DNA from 4 places in the Brenneria uluponensis genome. Region 1 is predicted to be linked to each of the others. Evidence: predicted binding sites of a transcription regulator. Region 1 holds the regulator's gene; each other region holds the start of a gene.
What was found. The regulator CRP, encoded in region 1, controls carbon source genes, mostly activating them, when cyclic AMP is high. The targets are predictions, from matches to a motif close to ATGTGANNNNNNTCACAT.
Positions count from the first base shown of each region.

Region 1 (5,560 bases):
GTTGGCAACGATCCTGATTTAGCCGGTATTTCTAGGCTGACGGAAAACCATGTCGCCTTATGGCAGGCCATTCGTTCACGTACGGGCAACGGCGAAGGCTGCACCCGTTCATTAGTACGAGACGATATGCGGGCAATGGGCTTTGATGTGAACAAGAAGTTCACCCGATGGTTGGACAAGCTGGAAAAAGATGGCCTGATCGCCTTTGACGGGGAACGGATCACGCCGTTATCGCAACGGAATAAGATGGGGGATTAAACGGGGGAAAGTGGGAGCGAACGGATAATGCGTCATCCTATCCGGCATTTTCCCCCACTTCCCACGCATATATAGACGCGAAGTGGGGGAATAACTTAACTCACTAATAAATAATCACTTTTAATCTAGCCATGAAAATCAGGTGGGGGAAGCCGTGCTCCTTGAGCAAGTGGGGGAAAGGTGGGGGATGGTTTTCTGTTCCCGATCTGGTGAGTTATGGAAAAATCACCCACATAAGAAAGATGAGCGCCAGCCCCTCCCAAAAAAGGGGCTGGCGCGATGTGATGGGTTCCGCCGTATGGTCATAGGTATCTTTAGCGTTTTGTTAAAGTAAATTTCTTGTCATCCCTTTCATGCTGGAGACAGGTACAATGGCTTTTACCGCTTTAGCCCACAAGCATGTATCGAAAAAAATTGCGGGTATTCTTGCGGGTATAAAAAGAAAGATCAAATAACATTTTTATTATTTATCAATAAGTTAGGTTTGATATGCTGCTATTAATTGATAACTATGATTCCTTTACCTATAACCTGTATCAGTATTTCTGTGAGTTGGGTGAGAATGTGTTGGTAAAGCGCAATGATGAACTGCAACTAGCAGATATTGAACGGTTAGCACCGCAGAGACTGGTGATATCACCTGGTCCTTGCACACCGGATGATGCTGGCATCTCGCTGGCGGCTATCCGCCATTTTGCCGGTAGACTGCCGATTCTGGGGGTTTGTCTTGGGCATCAGGCGCTGGGGCAGGTGTTTGGCGCACGAGTGATCCGTGCCCGGCAGGTAATGCATGGCAAAACATCATTAATTCAGCATACCAATGTGGGGGTGTTTACCGGGTTGGCTCAGCCGTTGAACGTCACGCGTTATCATTCTCTGGTGATCGACAAGGCTTCTCTGCCTGACTGTTTCGAGATTACCGCCTGGAGTGAGCATCAGCAGGGAATAGATGAAATCATGGGCATTCGTCACCGTTCTCTGCCTCTGGAAGGGGTGCAGTTTCACCCGGAAAGTATCCTGAGCCAGCAGGGGCATCAGTTATTGAAGAATTTTCTTGGTTTATAGTCATATAGTGGATAATTTTCTTTTCCAGCAGATTAATGATTGCCTCGTTATGACTTTTTATGCATATTTATTGACTATATTTTCATTCAAGGTAGTGAGATATTGAGGCGGGGAAGCAGATGGCAACAGATAAAATGGCGGTAACAAGAGACACTCACAATAAAGTAATACTTCCGGTTTATGCACCAGCGCAGTTTGTGCCGGTTAAAGGCAAGGGAAGCCGGGTTTGGGACCAGCAAGGTAAGGAATATATCGATTTTTCCGGCGGGATTGCAGTGACAGCGTTAGGGCATTGCCATCCGGCGTTGGTTGAAGCACTCAAACAGCAGGGGGAAACCCTGTGGCATACCAGCAATGTTTTTACCAATGAACCGGCTTTGCGGTTGGCAAGCAAGCTTATCAATGCGACGTTCGCGGATCGGGTCTTTTTCGTTAATTCCGGTGCGGAAGCTAATGAAGCGGCTTTCAAGCTGGCTCGTCACTATGCCATCAAGCGTTACAGTCCGTACAAAACCAAAATCATCGCGTTCTATCATGCATTCCATGGCCGAACACTATTTACTGTGTCGGTGGGGGGGCAGGCGAAATATGCGGATGGTTTCGGCCCTAAGCCGGCAGATATTATCCATGTACCGTTTAATGATCTGGCCGCTGTCAAAGCCGTTATGGATGACCACACCTGCGCGGTGGTGTTAGAGCCGGTGCAGGGCGAGGGTGGTGTTATTCCTGCAACGCCGGAATTTATAAACGGTGTGCGGGCGTTGTGCGATCAATATCAGGCGCTGATGGTGTTTGATGAAGTTCAGTGTGGGATGGGACGCACCGGTAAACTGTTCTCTTATATGCATTACGATGTTCAGCCGGATATTTTGACTACGGCCAAAGCGTTGGGCGGTGGTTTTCCCATTAGTGCAATGCTGACCACCGAGGAAATTGCTTCGGTGATGACGGTGGGGGTTCACGGTACGACGTATGGCGGTAATCCGTTGGCCTGCGCGGTGGCGGAAGCGGCGTTGGATACGATTAATACGCCGGAGGTGCTGTCAGGTGTGGCCGAGCGTCACGATCGTTTTGTGGCGGCGTTGAATACTATTAATGCGGAGTTCGGCATTTTCGACGAAATTCGTGGTCAAGGACTGTTGCTGGGCGTGGCGCTAAAACCTGAATGGCAGGGTCGGGCACGGGATTTCCTGACTGCTTCTGCTGAGCATGGCCTGATGATTTTGGTGGCAGGGCCGGATGTGATCCGTTTTGTACCTTCATTAGTCATTGAACTGGCCGATATCGATCAAGGCATGGCGCTTTTCGCCAAAGCGGTGGCACAGGTCGTCAACGGTCAGTAAGCCGTCTTTAGACAAAACGAAAAGAGCGTGCTGTGGCACGCTCTTTTGTTATCTGATATGGGTTAGCGGGTGCCATAAACCACGATGGTTTTCCCATGGGCAGATATAAGATTTTGATCTTCCAACATTTTCAGTATACGGCCTACTGTTTCGCGGGAGCACCCCACGATTTGGCCGATTTCCTGGCGGGTGATCTTAATCTGCATGCCATCTGGGTGGGTCATGGCATCAGGTTGTTTGGCCAGATTAAGCAACGTCTGAGCAATACGACCTGTTACGTCCAGGAAGGCAAGATTGCCCACTTTCTCTGACGTTACCTGTAGACGGTTCGCCATCTGAGCAGATAATCGCATCAGAATGTCAGGGTTAACCTGAATCAGTTGACGGAATTTTTTATATGAAATTTCAGCAACTTCGCAGGCAGTTTTGGCTCTCACCCAGGCACTTCGCTCCTGGCCTTCTTCAAACAATCCGAGTTCACCAATAAAATCCCCCTGATTGAGATAGGAGAGAATCATTTCTTTGCCTTCTTCATCTTTGATCAGCACTGCGACAGCACCTTTCACGATGTAGTAAAGCGTTTCTGCTTTTTCACCTTGGTGAATAAGCGTGCTCTTTGATGGATACTTGTGAATATGGCAATGAGAAAGGAACCATTCAAGAGTCGGGTCTGTTTGCGGTTTGCCGAGAACCATTCGCTGTCATCCTCTGTTGTAATTCACTGCGCAAATCACAGGGTTCAGAGTTCCCTGTACGGCGTGATAACATAGTTATAATTCAAATTCCGTGTAGGCGGAATGACGTCAGGGAATATATTAGGTCTCTATCGAGTGACGTCATGATCTGCTTGTTTTTTTGCTTTGGCTCGAAATAAGCAGATTCAGGATTCGTTTGTAACACAGGTTGCACGTAGTGTCTTGTGTTGTCTCGCTTCAGCATGACTAAGCTCTGATTATCAGGCTTTTTTGTACATAAGCGATGTAATATTTCAAAAATAGTTGATTGAGGGTGAATTTATGCAGGCGCGAGTGAAGTGGGTTGAAGGCTTAACGTTTATCGGTGAATCTGCCTCCGGACATCAGGTATTAATGGATGGCAATGCCGGTGATAAAGCGCCAAGCCCGATGGAAATGGTGCTGATGTCTGTCGGTGGGTGTAGTGCTATTGATGTGGTTTCCATTCTGCAAAAAGGCCGTAATGATGTGGTGGACTGTGAAGTCCGGCTGACTTCGGATCGTAAAACCGATGCCCCTCGTTTGTTCACTGCCATCAATCTGCATTTTATCGTTACTGGTAAGGGACTGGCCGATAAGGTCGTGGAGCGAGCGGTTTCCCTTTCAGCTGAAAAATATTGCTCTGTCGCGTTGATGCTGGGTCAGGCGGTGGATATTACCCACAGTCATGAAGTGCGTGACGTGGCGTAGAGCTTTAATGACCGTGAGGTGGGTATATCTCACGGTTGTCAGTGGCACGCGCTGCTGTTCGAGGTGGCGCCGTAGTAAGTGCTGATGCTGATGTAGTGAACACGTAGTATCGAAAATGAGTGGTAGGCACCAAAATAGTGCATGTGATTATGATTCACTCTGGATGCCCAACGCGTCCATAAATAATTTTATGATCGTATTTATTCTTTTCCCTTTTTTGATAATAAAACAGAATCGGGTGAAAATGGTTAATGATTCTGAAGTAATAGGCCGTAGTAAATTTTGTTCAACATATCTTTCTGCATAATGGCAAGGGAGATAGCCAATAAAATGCCCAGTCAGAATGAGCATGGCGACAGATTCAATTTGCACCGCCTGAATATTGCTATTCTTGAAATTAAATACCTTATTTTTATGATGCATGCTGGCGTAACTATGATTAATGACTTTAGCATTTTTCAACATATCAATAGTGATATCCGAGTCATTTAAATGGAAGAATTCATGCTCGTTACTACAATATATTTGTGACTCTTCCTGATAGAGAAAATAATATTCAAACTCGCTTTTTTCTTCATAAACCGGAGCAATAGCGCAGGTTAATCGGCCTTCGTTTAATCCTCTCTCAAGATTGTCGAGCTGTTCCGTTTGAAGCCTGATGTTCAGTTTTGGTGCGACGTAAGCGAGTTGACGCACCGCTTTGGTGATGGGCGACTGACGGTCGGTGATGGTGTTATCAATCACACTGATATTGATTTCACCGAGGATTTCATTACGGCTACTTTGCAGACGATCGCGAAATTGATTGATGGAAGAAAATAGCTCCAACGTGGCCTGATAGACGATGCTGCCATATTCGGTAAGAAAGAAACCATCACGGCCACGGCTGCATAGTGTCATCCCAAGGCGAATTTCCAGATCAGAAACCTGTTTGCTTATTGCTGCCAATCCAATGTTTAATTCATGGCTTGCAGAAGTAAAACCTCCGGCTTCAACAACGCTTTTGAATACGCGTAATAGTTTTAAGTCCACATTATTGATGCTTATCTGTGAGCTTTCATTTTTTTCTGTCAGTAGGTTTCTGAAATCGGAAAGTTTACTTTCCATAATTGGTATTTACCTCCCGATGTTTTTTCAACAAATATGATGTTCGACGGATTTAATATTATTTGTTGAGATTCATCACTATCGGGCAATAAGCTTTTATTATTATAGAGCGATTCCCCAAATATAAAATTTCTTTCTTCATTTCATTCTCAGAAAAGAATAACGCATTCAATATGCCAGCATGAGGGTTGTTATGTCCAACAGTTCTGAGCTTCTTTGGGGAGCCCGTTTTAAAAGTGCGCCTGCGGCAGCACTGACCGCGTTATCCCGTTGTCCCGATAACTATTTTTCACTCACGCCTTACGATATTGCCGGGTGTCGTGCCCATGCTCATGAGTTGCAGCGTGCCGGATTACTTACGGA
Region 1 is NZ_CP135917.1:359,856-365,415, forward strand. It holds gene RS889_RS01700 (helicase RepA family protein) at 1-258, shown strand, start outside; gene RS889_RS01705 (aminodeoxychorismate synthase component II) at 748-1,323, shown strand; gene argD (bifunctional acetylornithine/succinyldiaminopimelate transaminase) at 1,443-2,666, shown strand; gene crp (cAMP-activated global transcriptional regulator CRP) at 2,729-3,361, opposite strand; gene RS889_RS01720 (OsmC family protein) at 3,683-4,090, shown strand; gene RS889_RS01725 (LysR family transcriptional regulator) at 4,238-5,197, opposite strand; gene argH (argininosuccinate lyase) at 5,391-5,560, shown strand, end outside.

Region 2 (5,560 bases), 430 kb from region 1:
AATTTATCGAGTGTACTGATTGACAAGCTGGCGAATACGCTGCTCTTCTTCGGCGCTGAAACACACGGGATAGCGGCTCACGCCAACATCCTGACCCATCAACGCCAGCGCCTTTTTCACCACTGCCGGGGAGAAGGCGATGGCATAGAGCGCTTTGCGTAATTCGCTGACCTGTTCCTGGGCGAGTTGCGAGCCTTCAATGTTGCCGGCATGAAAACGCTGCCAGATTTGGCTGATAGCTTCGGGAGCAACGTTGGCCAGCCCAGAAATGCAGGCCGAACAGCCGTCGATAAATCCTTGATGGATCAAGGAATCCGGGCCGTTTAGTACATTAAAGCCTGGTATATCTTTGACGGCATTGAGGAAACCACTCAGGCTTTCATAGCTGCCGGCACTGTCTTTGATGCCGATGATATTGGGATGGTTCGCTAGAATGCGGGCGGTTTCAGGGTGGATCGTATTGCCGGTACGGGCTGGAATGTTGTAGAGAAATATCGGTACGGTTAATGCGTCCGCGACAGCGCGGTAATGGGCGATTAACTCTTCTTGTTTGAGTGGTACAAAGTAAGGGGTGATCACGGAGACGGCATCGACGCCCAGCGCGGCGATTCGGTTACCCAGCTTGATGGTTTCCCGGGTTGAGATTTCGCCGATATGCGCTACCACAGGTACGTTACCGGCCACTTCATCGACACAGGTTGCGGTGACCGCCACTTTTTCATCGGTGTGCAATACAAAAAACTCACCATTGGTGCCATTACAGAAAATTCCGTTGCCGTATCTCATTTGGCGTCGTACCTGATGACGCATGGCTGAAGGACTGAATTCACCTTGCTCGTCAAATGGCGTGACAATCGCTGTCAGTACGCCGGTAATACATTTATTCATTATTTCCCCTCGTCGTTCTTATCATCCGGAGATGAAGGCTTAAAACAGTGTTAAATAGATATCGCGAACGTCGTCAGCGCTGACAGTGGTCGGTACGTTCTTCATTAAACGCTGTACCTGTAAGGCTGACTCCACCAGATAGGGCAGGTGCTCTTTGTCGATGCCCAGTTGTTGCAGTGAAGCCGGCAAATTCAGACGTTTCACCAGTGCGGTAAAGTAGGCGACCAACTCTTGGGCTTTCTGTGAAGTACTAAGGGACAGATCTGCGTCCGGCAGCAGGTCGTAAGCCTGCGCAAATTTTTCCTGAGCCGCGGTCTGGACGAAACGCATACAGGGCGCCAGCAGAATGGCGTTAGCCACGCCATGTGGTATGTGATATTTGCCGCCAAGGGGATAAGACATCGCGTGTACCAGGTGAGTGCCGGAATGCGCGATGGCTGCACCGCCGTAATACGAGGCCCATAGCATGTTGAGCCTGGCTTCCAGATTTTCCGGTTCGTGTACCGCCGTTTCGATGTTGGCGAACAGTTTCTTTAATCCTATCAAGGCATAGTTGTCTCCCACCGGATTGGCGACAGTGGCGGTGAAGCATTCAATCAGGTGGCACAGCGCATCAATACCGGTTGATGCGGCAATGTGCGGCGGCATGCTGGTGGTCAACTCTGGTACCAAAGCAACATAATCCGGCAACATAACGGGAGTGATGATCCCGACTTTGGTTTCTTGTTCCGGGATAGCCAGAATGGCATTCGGGGTGGCTTCGGAACCGGTTCCTGCTGTGGTGGGAATAAGCAGGGAAACAGTACGTCGGGTGGGTTTTATGCCGGCTAGCAAGGTTTTCAGCGTAATGGTGGTATCACCGGCACACAGCAAAGAAAGCAGCTTGGCGACATCCAGTACACTGCCTCCGCCAACACCAATCACGGCATCAACGTCGGTGGCGGTAAGCTGATTCAGGATTGCTTCCACATCATGCTGGCTGGGTTCAGTCGGTACATTATCAATCAAAGATAGTTGCGGTACGTTGTCCTTTATCTGCGCGATTAGCGTTTGAACACCGGGCAATCCCACAATGTTTTTGTCGGTAACCAGTAGTACGTGCCGTTTGTCATTCAAGAGGTAGCGAATGTCCTGTAGTGACTGATGGCCACTGATGATGGTGCTGTTGATATTCATGCTATTACCTTGCCTGTTTTTACTGTTACATCAGCATAATGCTGATGATTTTTATCAGTCATTATGACTTTTTATAATCAATGCAGGTCGTTAATTGTCACATTGTGGGGATGATTTATAGATTAAATTCATTTTTAATAATTTGATGTTGATCACATATAATCAATTGTGATTTAATATAATCAAATTTAGATAATCACAAGGCAGGGATTGGGTATGCCGAAAGGGCAGGATGTAACCCAGGTAGAAGTAACCCAGGTATTGGTCGTTGCGGATGATTTCACTGGCGCCAATGATGCGGGCGTTGGGCTGTCACGCTATGGCACCCAGACCAATGTGCTATTTGATGTCAACAAACTGCATGGCGATTTGCTGAGCGATGTGACTGTCATTAATACTGACAGCCGCGCGCACTCGGCATCATCGGCGTCAGCGCTTACCGCACAGGCAGTGAGTGCCTGGTTGAAGGCGGGTGGTCGGGGCTGGATCGTGAAAAAAATAGATTCGACCCTGCGTGGCAATCCAGGTGCGGAAATCGAAGCGGTTCTGCAGGTAGCGGATATTCCACTGGCACTGGTCGTCCCTGCGTCGCCGTCTCTTGGCCGTGTTACCCGCAACGGACAGGTGTGGGTCAATGAGCGTCTGTTAACCGACACGGAATTTGCCAGCGACCCGAAAACACCGGTGTGTTCTGCGTCAGTAGGCGCTCGCCTGGCTGAGCAGAGTCGTTTACGTCAGGCCGAGATCCATTTGAGTGAATTACGTCATATTGACCTCGCCGCACATTTGCGGACGTTGGCACAGTGTGGTGTTCGGTTGGTGATTATAGATGCAGAAAATCAGAATGACCTTGATAACGTCATTCATGCCGCCAACCAGTTATGTTTTAAGCCTTTGTTGGTCGGTTCTGCCGGGCTGAGTGAAGCACTGGCGAAACGGATCCGTTTCTCTTCGTCGGTCAATCAATCCGTACTGGCCGTTGTCGGTTCAATGAGCGAAATTGCTCAAAAACAGCTGATTGTTGCCAGTCAACAGCAGAATGTGGTGCTGATTGATATCGATATCAATCTATTTTTCGGAGATTCTCTGGCTGAAAACGCCGAACGTTGGGTGCATGACGCGGTGTCTGCGCTTCGGCACGGGCAACACTGCCTTCTTCGTACCTGTTATCACGACCATCAACGTTTTGATATTGACCGTGTCTGTCAGCAACAGCATTTAAGTCGTCAACAACTGGGGGAAAACATCAGCCAATTTCTGGGCGAACTGACACGTAATATTGTCAGGCAGCACTTGCCGGGCGGGCTCTATTTATCAGGTGGCGATATAGCGATTGCTGTTGCAATGGCGTTGGGCGCCAGCGGTTTTCAGATTAAAGGGCAAATAGACTCCTGTGTTCCGTGGGGGCGGTTTTTGGACAGTGTTGTCGGTGATATCCCCGTAATGACTAAAGCGGGAGGGTTTGGGAATGAAACCACCTTGCTGCACGTTTTACGTTTTATTGAGGAGAGAGTGAGTGAGTAAAATTATTGCAGTAACGATGGGAGATCCTGCCGGTATTGGTCCTGAAATCATCATAAAATCGTTAGTCGCAGGAGCGTTGTCTGGCGCACCGGCGGTGGTGGTTGGCTGTGTACAAACGTTACGCCGTATCCAGGTGCTGAATGTGGTTCCTCATGTGGAGTTGAATGTTATCGATCGACCGGCTGATGCGCGGTTCGCGCCTGGCATTATTAATGTGATTGATGAGCCGCTGGACAATCCACAGGCACTGCAACCGGGAAAAGTTCAGGCACAGTCGGGTGATCTGGCTTTTCGTTGCGTGAAACGGGCAACGGAACTGGCAATGGCTGGTGAGGTTTATGCGATTGCTACCGCGCCGTTGAATAAGGAGGCGTTGCATTCCGCAGGGCATTTGTATCCGGGGCACACCGAATTGCTGGCAAAGCTGACCAACAGTCGGGATTACGCTATGGTGCTATATACCGACAAACTGAAAGTGATCCATGTTTCCACTCATATTGCGCTGCGGAAATTCCTCGACACGCTGAGTCGGGAACGTGTTGAAACCGTGATTGCGATGGCTGATACTTTCCTCAAACGTGTTGGTTTCACTCATCCGCGTATCGCGGTGGCCGGGGTAAATCCACATGCGGGTGAAAACGGCTTGTTTGGTGACGAAGAAATCAATATCGTCATGCCTTCGGTTGAGGCGATGAGAGCGAAAGGCATTGATGTCTATGGCCCTTGTCCACCGGATACGGTGTATTTGCAGGCTTATGAAGGTCAATATGACATGGTGGTGGCGATGTATCACGATCAGGGCCATATTCCGCTCAAGCTGTTGGGTTTCTATGACGGGGTGAATATTACCGCAGGTCTGCCGTTTATCCGCACCTCAGCGGACCACGGCACGGCGTTTGATATTGCCTGGACAGGAAAAGCGAAGTCTGAGAGCATGACCATCTCAATCAAACTGGCTATGCAACTGGCTTGATTCATCAGGATAACTGAGTAAACGGATATCGTCGTGGGGCAAACATTGAGTGATGCTTCCCGTGTGAGCGGGGATAGGGTTAAAGGGCAAAGTCGTCAGGACCAGATTATGGATTATTTGAAAAGCCATAATCTGGTGACGGTAGATGAACTGGTTGCTGTCATTGATGCTTCCCCGGCGACCATTCGTCGTGATCTGATAAAGTTGGATGAGCAAGGTGTGATCAGCCGTAGTCACGGCGGCGTGACGCTCAACCGCTTTGTTCCTTCCCAGCCCACCACTAATGAAAAACTACAGCGCAATCTGGCGGAAAAACAGGCGATTGCCCGTTATGCCGCCACGCTGGTACAGCCGGGCAGCGCTGTGGTGCTGGATGCCGGCACCACCATGCTGGAATTGGCACGTAACCTGACGCATCTGCCGTTGCGGGTGATCACCGCTGATTTGCAAATCGCATTGTTTTTGTCAGAATTCAAGCAGATTGAGGTTACGATCATCGGTGGTCGTATCGACGATAGCAGTCAGTCCTGTATTGGCGAGCATGGTCGGCGTCTGTTGCGCAGCGTATATCCAGATATTGCGTTTATCAGCTGTAATTCGTGGAGTCTGGAAAAAGGCATTACCACGCCGACGGAAGAAAAAGCAGGGATCAAACAAGATCTGGGGCTTAATGCCAGTCGACGAGTATTGCTGGCGGACAGCAGTAAGTACGGCGCCTATTCCCTTTTTTGCGTGTCGCCGCTGACTACACTGTCAGACATCGTTACTGATAGTGGATTGCCGTCAGATATTCAACGCCAATTGCAGGCGCAGCCGTTTAATCTGCAACTGGTGGATGTTAATTTCCGTTGAGCGACTGGCATATAAGACGATAGTAGATGGTCACCGGTTGCTCAGCCCGGATAGATAAGGCCGTCGGATAACCCATTTGGTTGATGGCATTCTCCTTCAGACTGCCAGGGCCGAGATCCCAGGCGGAACAAATCGGCTCAATACCCA
Region 2 is NZ_CP135917.1:790,728-796,287, forward strand. It holds gene RS889_RS03680 (dihydrodipicolinate synthase family protein) at 4-888, opposite strand; gene RS889_RS03685 (iron-containing alcohol dehydrogenase) at 928-2,064, opposite strand; gene dtnK (D-threonate kinase) at 2,281-3,588, shown strand; gene RS889_RS03695 (D-threonate 4-phosphate dehydrogenase) at 3,605-4,561, shown strand; gene RS889_RS03700 (DeoR/GlpR family DNA-binding transcription regulator) at 4,595-5,413, shown strand; gene RS889_RS03705 (aldose epimerase family protein) at 5,400-5,560, opposite strand, start outside.
Region 2: RS889_RS03685 (iron-containing alcohol dehydrogenase) is a predicted target of CRP. The motif match lies at 2,205-2,222, and genes of this name have one in related genera.

Region 3 (5,560 bases), 810 kb from region 1:
TGACGGTAGGCTTTCACTATGACTGGCAACCACCAGATGACGGAGCTGCTTGAGATATTTATGAACATCAGCCGGAGACGACGCTGGTTGTTCCAGTATTATGGTAAGGCCACCTTTCACTGGCATTGTACTATCTTGCAAAACCACATAGGTTTCACAGGCATGGGTGATCATCATCCAGGATTGGGTCAGCATCGTTTTAAGACGGCGGTTACTGCTTTGCCAGCGGGAGGACTCCAGCATCAGATGGCTGCGCATCCCGTTCAGGGTATGGGTTTTACGCACCAGCGCGCTCCAGTCGGCATCCAGATCTTCTTTAGATACGCCATTAACGCAGCGCTGCATCAATCGATATTGGTCTACCAACAAATCCCCCACCACACGATCAAGATCTTGCTTGATGGATCGCGGGGAAAACAGCAGATCCGCCAGAATTGCACAGACAATCCCCAGCACGATCTCACTGCAACGTTCCACGGCAAACTGCGGTGTTTCCAAAGGGACATTTTGTGTCGTGACAATGATAATCAGCGCGGTATAACCCGCCAGTCCATACACATAGGCGTTTTCCACCTTGACCAACGAGGAGATCCAAACACAAACGCCGGTCCACAAGCAACAGAGTATCAGCATCACCAACGGGGCACGAACAGTAGCAATAATGATGACAACTGCGGCAATACAACCGAGAAATGTTCCGAGAATACGTAATATTCCACGATGACGAATCGAACCGGAGAAAGGCTCGCCCCCGGCGGCAAATGCCGGGCCCGCCGCCACGATAGCCGCAGTAAGCACTGCCCAGCGTGGCGTTTCCAACTGCAAATAAAAACCGAGCAGCAGCGATAGCACAATGGAAAAGCTAAGTTTAGAGGCGAAGCGAAATCGGGGAAAAACGGGACTTTTCATTATCATATCGCTTAACCGAATTCACGTAGTCGATGCATCAGCTTCAGCAAAGGTGACATTGATTTAGTATTTCGCGTTTGATCACCGGTCACCACCACCGTGGCAGTCGTCCCCGCCGGATAAAGATTGCCCATTTGTTGGTCAAGTTTGATTCTTACCGGTACGCGCTGTGCCAGACGAACCCATTCCAGATTGGAATCCACCGTCGCCAGACCTTTTGTATCGATATCACTGCTACTGTTGTTAACCCCCGCCGCCACACTGTCTACCGTACCGTAGAGAATACGGTTACTTCCCAGCGGGGTAATTTCTACCCGAAAACCGGGACGAACCCCTTCCAGCTTGGTTTCTTCCAGATAGGCCAGCAAATAGAAAGAATCCTTTTTCACCAACGCTACCGCAGTCGACCCACGGGTAATATATTCTCCCTCCTGCACATTGAGATTGGTTACCCAACCATCTGCCGGAGCACGCACGACAGCCCGGTCCAGATCGAGCTTTGCCAGCGCCAGCTCCGCTTCTGACTTCGCCAACTGATGCGTGACGGTTTCCAATTCATTAGAAGACTGGTCGATCGCTTCCTGTGACATCGCTTGCACGCCAAGATGCAGACGCCGGTTTGCCTCCCGCTTTTTCTCTGCCACCAATGCCTGATAGTAAGCGACATCAGCGTCAGCCTCTGCCACCGCGTCTTGATAACGGAGCGGGTCGATGACAAACAGTACATCACCCCGCTTCACTAGCTGATTATCGTGAACCTTCACTTCTTTCAGTAAACCGCTGACATCGGGCGCAATTGCCACAACATCGGCAGTGAATTTTGCATCACGCGTCCAGGGCGATTCCGTATAGAACGCCCACAGACGAACCAACGCGACTACCGCAAACAGCACGAAAGCCAGCGTTATCGCCACACGACCGAATTTTTTGATGATGATGGTTATAGCGGGTGTTTTCACAGCGACCTCAAAGACCGAAACGGCATAACAGATAGAACAGACAGCAAAACAGGGCGGTATTGAACAGTGCGGGATGCCAGACAACGTCATAGATACCGGTAGGCTGCAACAGGCGGATGCTGGCAAAAAACAGTGCCAGTGATACCAGAAGTACAAAAAAAACCGGTGGAAAAGACAAACCAAACAGCACCATGACCGGGAGTGAACCCATCCTCTTTTTCCTTATTTATTCTGCTGATCAATGCACTTTGTCGACTAAAACAAAAAACGATCCTCCGCGAGCATGACAACTCACAGACCCGGTGCGGAGTAAACCGACAATAAGGGTGATTACAGGTACTGACTTAATGAATATTCCCATCATTCTGCAAGTTGCAGTTGCGCGGAATTACTCGCCCCATCCCTGAGCCTCACCCCTTTGAGGCCGCGGCAGGCCACATTCCTGCAACGCGAAATATATTGGGTATAATTAATGCGATGTTAAATCAGCGTTTAGTCTATCGAGATAACAACAGTCGGGAGGAAGTCTGTTAATACCGGCCCATCATTGTTAGACAAGCCATATTATGGAGACTTACTATTGTCTTATCTACATAGTGTGATCTAAATCACTTTTAAGCCAGGGTTAACAATGGAACGACTAAAAAGCATGTCGGTGTTCGCCAAGGTAGTGGAGTTCGGCTCTTTTACCGCCGCCGCCCGCCAGTTGGAAATGAGTGTTTCAGCCGTGAGCCAGGCAGTTACCAAACTGGAAGATGAGCTACAGATCAAACTATTGAATCGCAGCACGCGGAGTATCGGGCTGACGGAAGGAGGAAAGATTTACTATCATGGATGCCGCAGGATGCTGCACGAAGCGCGTGAAGTGCACGAACAACTTTATGCCTTTAACAACACCCCCATCGGTACACTGCGCATTGGCAGCTCTTCCACCATGGCACAAAATGTCTTGGCCACGATGACGGCGGAAATGTTGAAAGAATATCCAGGGCTCTCCGTTAATTTGGTCACCGGTATTCCAGCTCCCGACCTGATTGCCGATGGTCTGGATATCGTCATTCGTGTCGGTGCCCTACAGGACTCGAGCCTGTTTTCCACCCGGCTGGGTACCATGCCGATGGTGGTTTGTGCCGCCAGAAGCTATCTGGCGCAACATGGTACACCGGAAAAACCTGCCGACATCGCTAACTTTTCCTGGTTGGAATACAGTGTGCGGCCAGACAGCGAATTTGAGCTGATTGCGCCGGAAGGCATTACTACCCGGTTGGCGCCGCAGGGGCGTTTCGTCACCAATGACTCCCAAACCTTGATCCGCTGGCTGAAAACCGGCGCAGGTATCGCCTATACACCTCTGATGTGGGTCCTTGACGATATTAAACGGGGGGACGTGGAAATTCTGTTTACCCGTTATCATTCCGATCCGCGTCCGGTATATGCACTGTATACACGCAAAGACAATCTGCCACTTAAGGTGCAGGTATGTATTAACTATCTGACGGAATACTTCAAGAAAGTCGCCCTGGTATATCAGGGCTATCGGCAGGAGAACCCGCTATCTGATCAACCAGTGAAATAACTGTTGGCATGCTCTGCCCAGTAAAAAAGCCGCGTTAAGCGGCTTTTAACATCTTTCAGTCATGGCGGTTAACGCCAATCAGGCCGTGCCGCCGACGGTCAGGCTATCCAGTTTCAGCGTCGGTTGTCCAACTCCGACTGGCAGGCTCTGCCCCTCTTTACCACACACGCCGACACCGTTATCCAGCGCCAAATCGTTACCGACCATAGAAACCTGCTGCATGGCCTCAATACCAGAGCCAATCAGCGTCGCACCTTTTACCGGTTTGGTAATACGGCCTTTTTCTATCAGATAAGCTTCTGAAGTAGAGAACACAAATTTGCCGGATGTGATATCCACCTGGCCACCGCCGAAGTTCGGTGCATACAGGCCATATTCCACACTGGAGATAATATCTTCCGCTGTGGATTTGCCCGCCAGCATGTACGTATTAGTCATCCGCGGCATTGGTAGATGAGCATAAGACTCACGACGCCCGTTACCGGTTGGCGCTACGCCCATCAACCGGGCATTCAGCTTGTCCTGCATATAACCTTTCAGTACACCGTTCTCAATCAGTACATTGTACTGGCCGGGAACACCTTCATCATCCATCGCTAATGAACCACGACGCCCATCCATCGTGCCATCATCCACGATCGTACAGAGTTCCGAAGCCACCAGATTCCCCATCTGACCACTAAATACCGAAGTACCCCGGCGGTTAAAGTCACCTTCCAGACCATGACCGACGGCTTCATGCAACAGCACACCCGGCCAGCCGGCACCCAGTACCACCGGCATTGACCCAGCGGGTGCCGCCACGGCAGAAAGATTAACCAGCGCCATGCGCACCGCCTCTTTCGCCCAGGCTTCCACCCGGATCTCGCCATCCGTCTGTTGCCAGAAATAATCATACCCGGTACGGGCACCACCACCACTGGCACCGCGTTCACGCTTGCCATCTTCCTCGACCAATACACTGACTGACAAACGCACCAGCGGGCGGACATCCGCCGCCAGCGTACCGTCCGTCGCCGCCACCAGCACTAACTCATACACGCCGGTTAAACTGGCACTAACTTCCTGTACGCGTGGGTCCGTCGCACGAGCCGTTGCATCTGCCCGGTGCAACAAGGCAATCTTCTCTTCCCGTGTCAGACTGTCCAGCGGGTTCATGTCGGAATAAAGCCCACGATGCGGCACATCGCCCAAGGTACGGACAGTGCCGGTACCCTGTTCCCGAACAATACTGCGAGCCGCCTGTGCGCTCTGTTGCAACGCATTAAGCGTGATCTGGTCGGCATAGGCAAACCCGGTTTTCTCTCCGCTTACCGCGCGAATACCGACCCCTTGATCGATATGGTAAGACCCTTCTTTAATAATACGGTCCTCTAATACCCAGGATTCATGGTAACTCGACTGGAAATAGAGATCGGCATAATCCAGACGACGTTCATTTAACGATGCCAGAATCGTGCTTAAATCGTGATAACTCAGCTTGTTGGTTGTGAGTAATTGCTCACTGACAAACGTCAGACTCATAGGATGTCACTCTTATTGTCGATGTAATCGGATGAACATACCGCAGTTAGCGGACCGCTGCTTCAGCAGGCTTTGTTTTTTGCGGCTCGCGCAGTACTTCCTGAATCTTCGGCTGATCAAGGCTACCGGAAATCTGGTAACGAATCAGAGAAATTTTATTCCATAGTGGCGCCAACGCTTTACTGGCAGCAAAAACAGCGGCACCGATTAGCGGATTAACCGCAAAGGCGGTTGCAACGCCGACAGTTGCAGAAATTTCTGGCGCGACCACCGCCTCCATGGCAATTTGGTGTTTTACCAGATCGACATCGCCCTTCATGGCGATATCCGCTGCCAGACCATCCACCAGCAGATTGTCCGTATGCAGTACACCCTCTTTTATCCATGCAGTGCTATTAATGGAATCAAAGTAGAAACCTTCGCTGAACGTATCGCGGAAATCAAACTGTAGCTTACGCAGCAACGCGTCAAAACTGACCAAACGTAATAACTGCCCCGCCTGACCGGTGCTCACATTGGTAATTTCCCCTTTACCAATGTGCGTTTTCAGGATCCCGCTCAAGCTGGGAATATCCGGTTCCCAGGGTGTGCC
Region 3 is NZ_CP135917.1:4,636,398-4,641,957, forward strand. It holds gene aaeB (p-hydroxybenzoic acid efflux pump subunit AaeB) at 1-909, opposite strand, end outside; gene aaeA (p-hydroxybenzoic acid efflux pump subunit AaeA) at 921-1,868, opposite strand; gene aaeX (p-hydroxybenzoic acid efflux pump operon protein AaeX) at 1,876-2,079, opposite strand; gene aaeR (HTH-type transcriptional activator AaeR) at 2,500-3,444, shown strand; gene tldD (metalloprotease TldD) at 3,523-4,968, opposite strand; gene yhdP (AsmA2 domain-containing protein YhdP) at 5,015-5,560, opposite strand, start outside.
Region 3: aaeR (HTH-type transcriptional activator AaeR) is a predicted target of CRP. The motif match lies at 2,465-2,482, and genes of this name have one in related genera.

Region 4 (5,560 bases), 330 kb from region 1:
GACAAAGCGTTCTCCATTGCTCGCACAGTCGCGAATTCGCCGGTGGTGATTAATGATTTGAAAGGTATCGGCGATCTTTATGCCGTCCAGCGTTTTTCTGAAAATGTTAAGCGTCGTAACCATTTACTGTTCGTTATCGTGACGGATATGCGCGGGATTCGTCATTCGCACCCCGAACCAGACCTGATTGGTCGCCATTTTATCGGTGACGATCTCTATCCTGCTTTGTTGGGGCTGGAAAATACGGCAGTGAACCGAGGGGTGCTTGATCCGGCGTTGCGGGTATTCACCCCGGTATTTGATGAAAACGGTAAGCAGATCGGTGTGGTGGTGGTGGGTATCTCACTGACCAGCGTGCAGTCGGTGATTAACGAAAATCGCTGGATTATCCCCTGGACCATCTTGTTTGGCGCGTTGGTAGGATTGTTGGGTACCTATTTTTTGGTAAAAGCCCTGAAACGCATCATGCTTGGTTTTGAACCGTTTGAAATTTCCAATCTGTTTGAGCAACGCAATGCCATGCTCAAACAGATTAAAGAGGGCGTTATTGCGGTGGATACCGATTTGCGTATCACCATCATCAATGATGAGGCCAAGCGCTTGTTCAGTCAGCATGGTTCATCAGAGAGTCTGTCTATCGGCAGTACCATCAGCCAATGGCCCGCGCTGATGAATCTGGAAACTGTGGTGGAGACAGGTTCGCCCCACCAGGATGAAGAGATCAACTTTAATGGCAACCTGTTGCTGACCAACACGGTGCCGGTGGTGGTGAAAGACGATATCATCGGAGCCATTGCCACTTTCCGTGATAAAACCGAGATCAGCCAGTTATTACAGCGTCTGACCGGTATGTCTTATTACGCGGATGCCTTGCGGGCGCAATCTCATGAATTCATGAATAAGCTGCATGTTATTCTGGGCATGCTGCATTTGAAATACTACTCTCAGCTGGAAGATTATATTTTAAAAACAGCGAATAATTATCAGGCGGAAATCGGATCGATTATCCGTAAGGTGAAATCACCGGTGATTGCCGGGTTCCTGTTGGGTAAGATCAATCGGGCGCGCGACCTGGAGATTACACTGTCGATTAGCGAAGACAGCCTGTTACCGGAAACTGATGACACTGAAGCTACTAATGAGTTGATTACGGTGCTGGGTAATCTTATCGAGAATGCTATGGATGCCATATCCGGGCTGGAAAACAGGGAAATCAGTATCACATTTCATCATCAGTCCGGGTTTCTGCATTGTATTGTGGGTGATGATGGCCCAGGGATTCCGCTGGAGGTGCAAACCCGGATTTATCAGGAAGGGTTCTCTACCAAAGGCTGCGGACGCGGCATTGGCCTGTATCTGACTAAACAGAGTCTGGAGAAAATTGGCGGTACGATCGATTTTGAGTCGGAACCCGATGTGTATACCCAGTTTTTCGTCAATATTCCTTATCAAGCAAGGCAGTTTGACCATGATTAATGTACTGATTGTCGACGACGATGCCATGGTGGCGGAGTTGAATAAGTGTTATCTGAATCAGGTTTCCGGGTTTAGCTGTTATGCGACAGTCCCTACGCTACAGCAGGCCAGAAACTTGTTGATGCAGCCGGATTGTGAAATTGATCTGGTGCTGCTGGATATATACATGCAACAGGATAGCGGGCTGGATCTGTTGCCGACTATCCGGGAATTCAGCGAGCATACCGACGTTATCATCATTTCTTCCGCCAGCGATGTCTATACCATCAAGAAAGCGTTGCATTATGGTGTAGTGGATTACCTGATCAAACCGTTCCAGTTTGCTCGCTTTGAGCAGGCATTGGTGGCATATCGTGAAGAATCCAGTTTGCTCAAACACCGGGATTTTGTCGCGCAGTCGGATATCGACAATCTGATCCGTCGTACCAGTGGCAGCCCGGTTGTAGATCGAAAGAAACTGCCAAAGGGGTTGACCAGCCTGACATTGCGCACTGTCTGTGAATGGATTGAAGGGAATCAGGGGGCGGAGTTTTCCACAGAAATGCTAGCCAACGCGATAGGTATTTCTCGCGTGTCATGCCGCAAATATCTGATATACCTTGCGGATACCGGAATTCTTGATACCAATATTCAGTACGGTTCTACCGGTCGGCCGGTTTATCTTTATCGCCTGCTGCCTGAGAAACAGGACACTCTGCACCAGTATTGTGAATAGTGTTCGGTGTTTATCACTGGACGATGTCTGACAGACAGATACCGGTTGGGATATTTTATCCGCCAGTGTGTTGTCAGAGTGTCATGGTGCCAAAGGCGGAGTGCCAGTCCTGATTAAATTTTTCTATTGCTGCCTGCACGGCGGGTGTCGTGATGAACTGCTCAGCGACGTCGACGGGCAGGGTGATGGCCTGACAGCCTGCCAGCATGCAATTCAACGCTTGTCGGGGGGTTTTGAAACTGGCTGCCAGCACTATGGACTGCGGGGCATGCAGCGTCAGCAGTTGTTGTAATTCCTGCACCATTTGAATCCCATCTCCTCCCTGTGCATCTAGCCGATTAACGTAAGGCGCCACAAATTGCGCGCCAGCCAGCGCAGAAAGTAGTCCTTGTCCCGCACCATAAACTGCGGTTCCCAACGTGGGAATGCCTTCACTGTGTAGTCGTTTGATGGCCGCTAATCCTTCCACCGTAACGGGAACCTTGATAACCAGATCGCTGATGCATTGCCGAAGTAGGCGGGCCTCTTTGACCATATCTTCCGCGGTACTGGCTATGACCTGAGCAAACAGTTGTCCTTTATTATCCAAGGCGTCATGCAACGCGGGCAGCAGCGTGCGAATAGGCTTGCCAGCGGCTGCAACAATACTGGGATTGGTGGTGACCCCCGCCAGCGGGAGCACGCGGGCCAGCCGGACGATGGCGGGGATGTCGGCGGTATCAAGATAAATTTTCATTTCAATTATCCTCAACATGTTGTTATCAATATAAATCTATCATTTTTATTTTATTTTGAAATAAATAACTTTCAAAATGTGATCAATTTAAAATAAAAGAAAAGATTTTATCTATATCTTTATAATCACTTTAAAAAATAAGTTGCTTTATTTAGCTGCTTTTTTAAACACCAGTGGAAACAGGAGAACATAATGATAGAAATTATCACCCATGGGGCTGAGTGGTTCATCGGCCTGTTTCAGAAAGGTGGTGACGTCTTTGTCGGTATGGTTACTGGCATATTGCCTTTACTGATCAGTCTGTTAGTCATCATGAACGCCCTTATTACTTTCGTCGGTCAGTCGCGAATTGAGCGATTGGCTCAGCGTTGTGCCGGGAACCCGATTTCCCGCTACCTGCTGCTGCCGGTTATCGGCACATTTGTATTTTGTAATCCGATGACGTTGAGCCTGGGCCGTTTCATGCCAGAGAAATACAAGCCCAGTTACTATGCGGCGGCCTCTTACAGCTGTCACTCGATGAATGGTTTGTTTCCCCATATCAACCCCGGTGAACTGTTCGTCTATCTGGGTATAGCCAACGGTCTGACCACCCTGGGGCTGCCATTAGGCCCGCTGGCGGTGAGTTATCTGCTGGTCGGGATGTTCACCAACTTTTTCCGTGGATGGGTCACTGACCTGACCACCTCTGTTTTCGAACGCAAAATGCACATCCAGCTTGACCGTCAGGTTCAGCTCTAAGCGGAGGAACTTTCAATGAGCAGCATTATCCGGATTGAAAAAGGCGAAAGTGGCTGGGGCGGACCTTTACTGATTGAAGCCGTACCGGGGAAGAAAATTGTCTATATCACGGCAGGAACGCGTCCGGCCATCGTCAATCGCCTGAGCGAGTTAACCGGATGGCCGGCGGTGGACGGTTTTAAAGACGGTGAACCGCCCGCCGAAGAGATAGGCGTCGCGGTCATTGACTGTGGTGGCACGCTGCGCTGCGGTATTTACCCCAAACGTCGTATTCCGACCGTGAATATTCATTCTACCGGTCAGTCCGGTCCACTGGCGAAATTTATACTGGAAGACATTTATGTCTCGGGTGTGCGTGAAAAAAATATCCAGTTAGTGGAAGCGGAAACAGAAAAGACCGCCAGCGCTACTGTGACTATGCCCGCGGAGAACGATGCCGTGAACAGCGGTCGCGATTATGACAGTAGCAAGAAGATCACTGAACAAAGCGATGGGCTGTTGGCGAAAATCGGTATGGGAATGGGGTCGGTCGTGGCGGTGTTCTTTCAGGCGGGCCGCGACACCATTGATACGGTACTGAAAACCATTCTGCCTTTCATGGCATTTGTTTCCGCGCTGATTGGCATCATCATCGCCTCTGGGCTGGGGGACCTTATTGCACATGGGCTGACGCCGTTGGCGAACAGCCCGATTGGGCTGGTGACGCTGGCTCTGATCTGCTCGTTTCCACTGCTCTCGCCTTTTCTTGGCCCCGGCGCGGTTATCGCGCAGGTTATCGGCGTACTGGTCGGGGTGCAGATTGGTCTGGGGAATATTCCACCTCACCTGGCGCTGCCAGCACTGTTTGCCATCAATTCCCAGGCGGCCTGCGACTTTATCCCGGTGGGGTTGTCGCTGGCTGAAGCCAAGCAGGACACGGTTCGTGTTGGTGTTCCATCCGTGCTGGTCGGCCGTTTTCTTACCGGTGCGCCGACAGTGCTGCTGGCCTGGGCAGTTTCCAGTTTGATTTACCAGTGATTTCATTCGGTTAAGAGGTACGTATGAATACTATTTACCAAACGATATTTACACGCGTGGGTGACAACGCCCGGGAATCGCTGGTTGAAAACATGATGATTACCTTTCGCGAAGGGGCTCCGGAAGATATCGAGGCATTCTGTTTTTTGCATCGGCATGGTGACACGCGGGGGGAGTTGCACGCTGGCGGCCAGCTTGTGCTGGCTGACACCGTGTATCCCATTACGGCGGTGGGTGATGTCGCGGCACAAAATCTCCGTGAGCTGGGCCATATCACGATCCGTTTTGATGGCGCTACGCAGGCGGAATTTCCCGGCTCTATACACGTTGCCGGCACGACACCAACGGATATCACGGTTGGTAGTAATTTAATAATTTTGGGCTGAATTTTAGATAAGGGAGAAGCATATGAAACAGGTTGCGGTGGTCATCGGTGGTGGGCAAACTCTCGGTGCGTTCCTGTGTGAAGGTCTGGCTGAAGCCGGTTATCGCGTGGCGGTTGCCGATTTGGATACGCAGCATGCCGAGCAGATTGCACAAGGGATTAATGCCCGTTATGGCGAAGGGAACGCCTATGGTTTTGGTACCGATGCAACAGAGGAAGCACAAGTTGAAAAACTGGCGCAAGAGGTTGATACCCGGTTTGGCCAGGTCAATCTGCTGGTGTACAGTGCCGGGATAGCCAAAGCCGCCCCTATCACGCAGTTCCAGCTTGATGATTTTGATTTGTCTTTGCAGGTCAATCTGGTGGGGTATTTCCTGTGTGCTCGTGAGTTTTCCAAACTGATGATTCGTGATGGTATTGCCGGGCGTATTATTCAGATTAACTCTAAATCCGGTAAGGTGGGCAGCAAGCATAATTCCGGTTACAGTGC
Region 4 is NZ_CP135917.1:33,035-38,594, forward strand. It holds gene RS889_RS00145 (sensor histidine kinase) at 1-1,476, shown strand, start outside; gene dcuR (two-component system response regulator DcuR) at 1,469-2,191, shown strand; gene fsa (fructose-6-phosphate aldolase) at 2,265-2,927, opposite strand; gene srlA (PTS glucitol/sorbitol transporter subunit IIC) at 3,120-3,668, shown strand; gene srlE (PTS glucitol/sorbitol transporter subunit IIB) at 3,684-4,685, shown strand; gene srlB (PTS glucitol/sorbitol transporter subunit IIA) at 4,709-5,071, shown strand; gene srlD (sorbitol-6-phosphate dehydrogenase) at 5,094-5,560, shown strand, end outside.
Region 4: srlA (PTS glucitol/sorbitol transporter subunit IIC) is a predicted target of CRP. The motif match lies at 3,004-3,021, and genes of this name have one in related genera.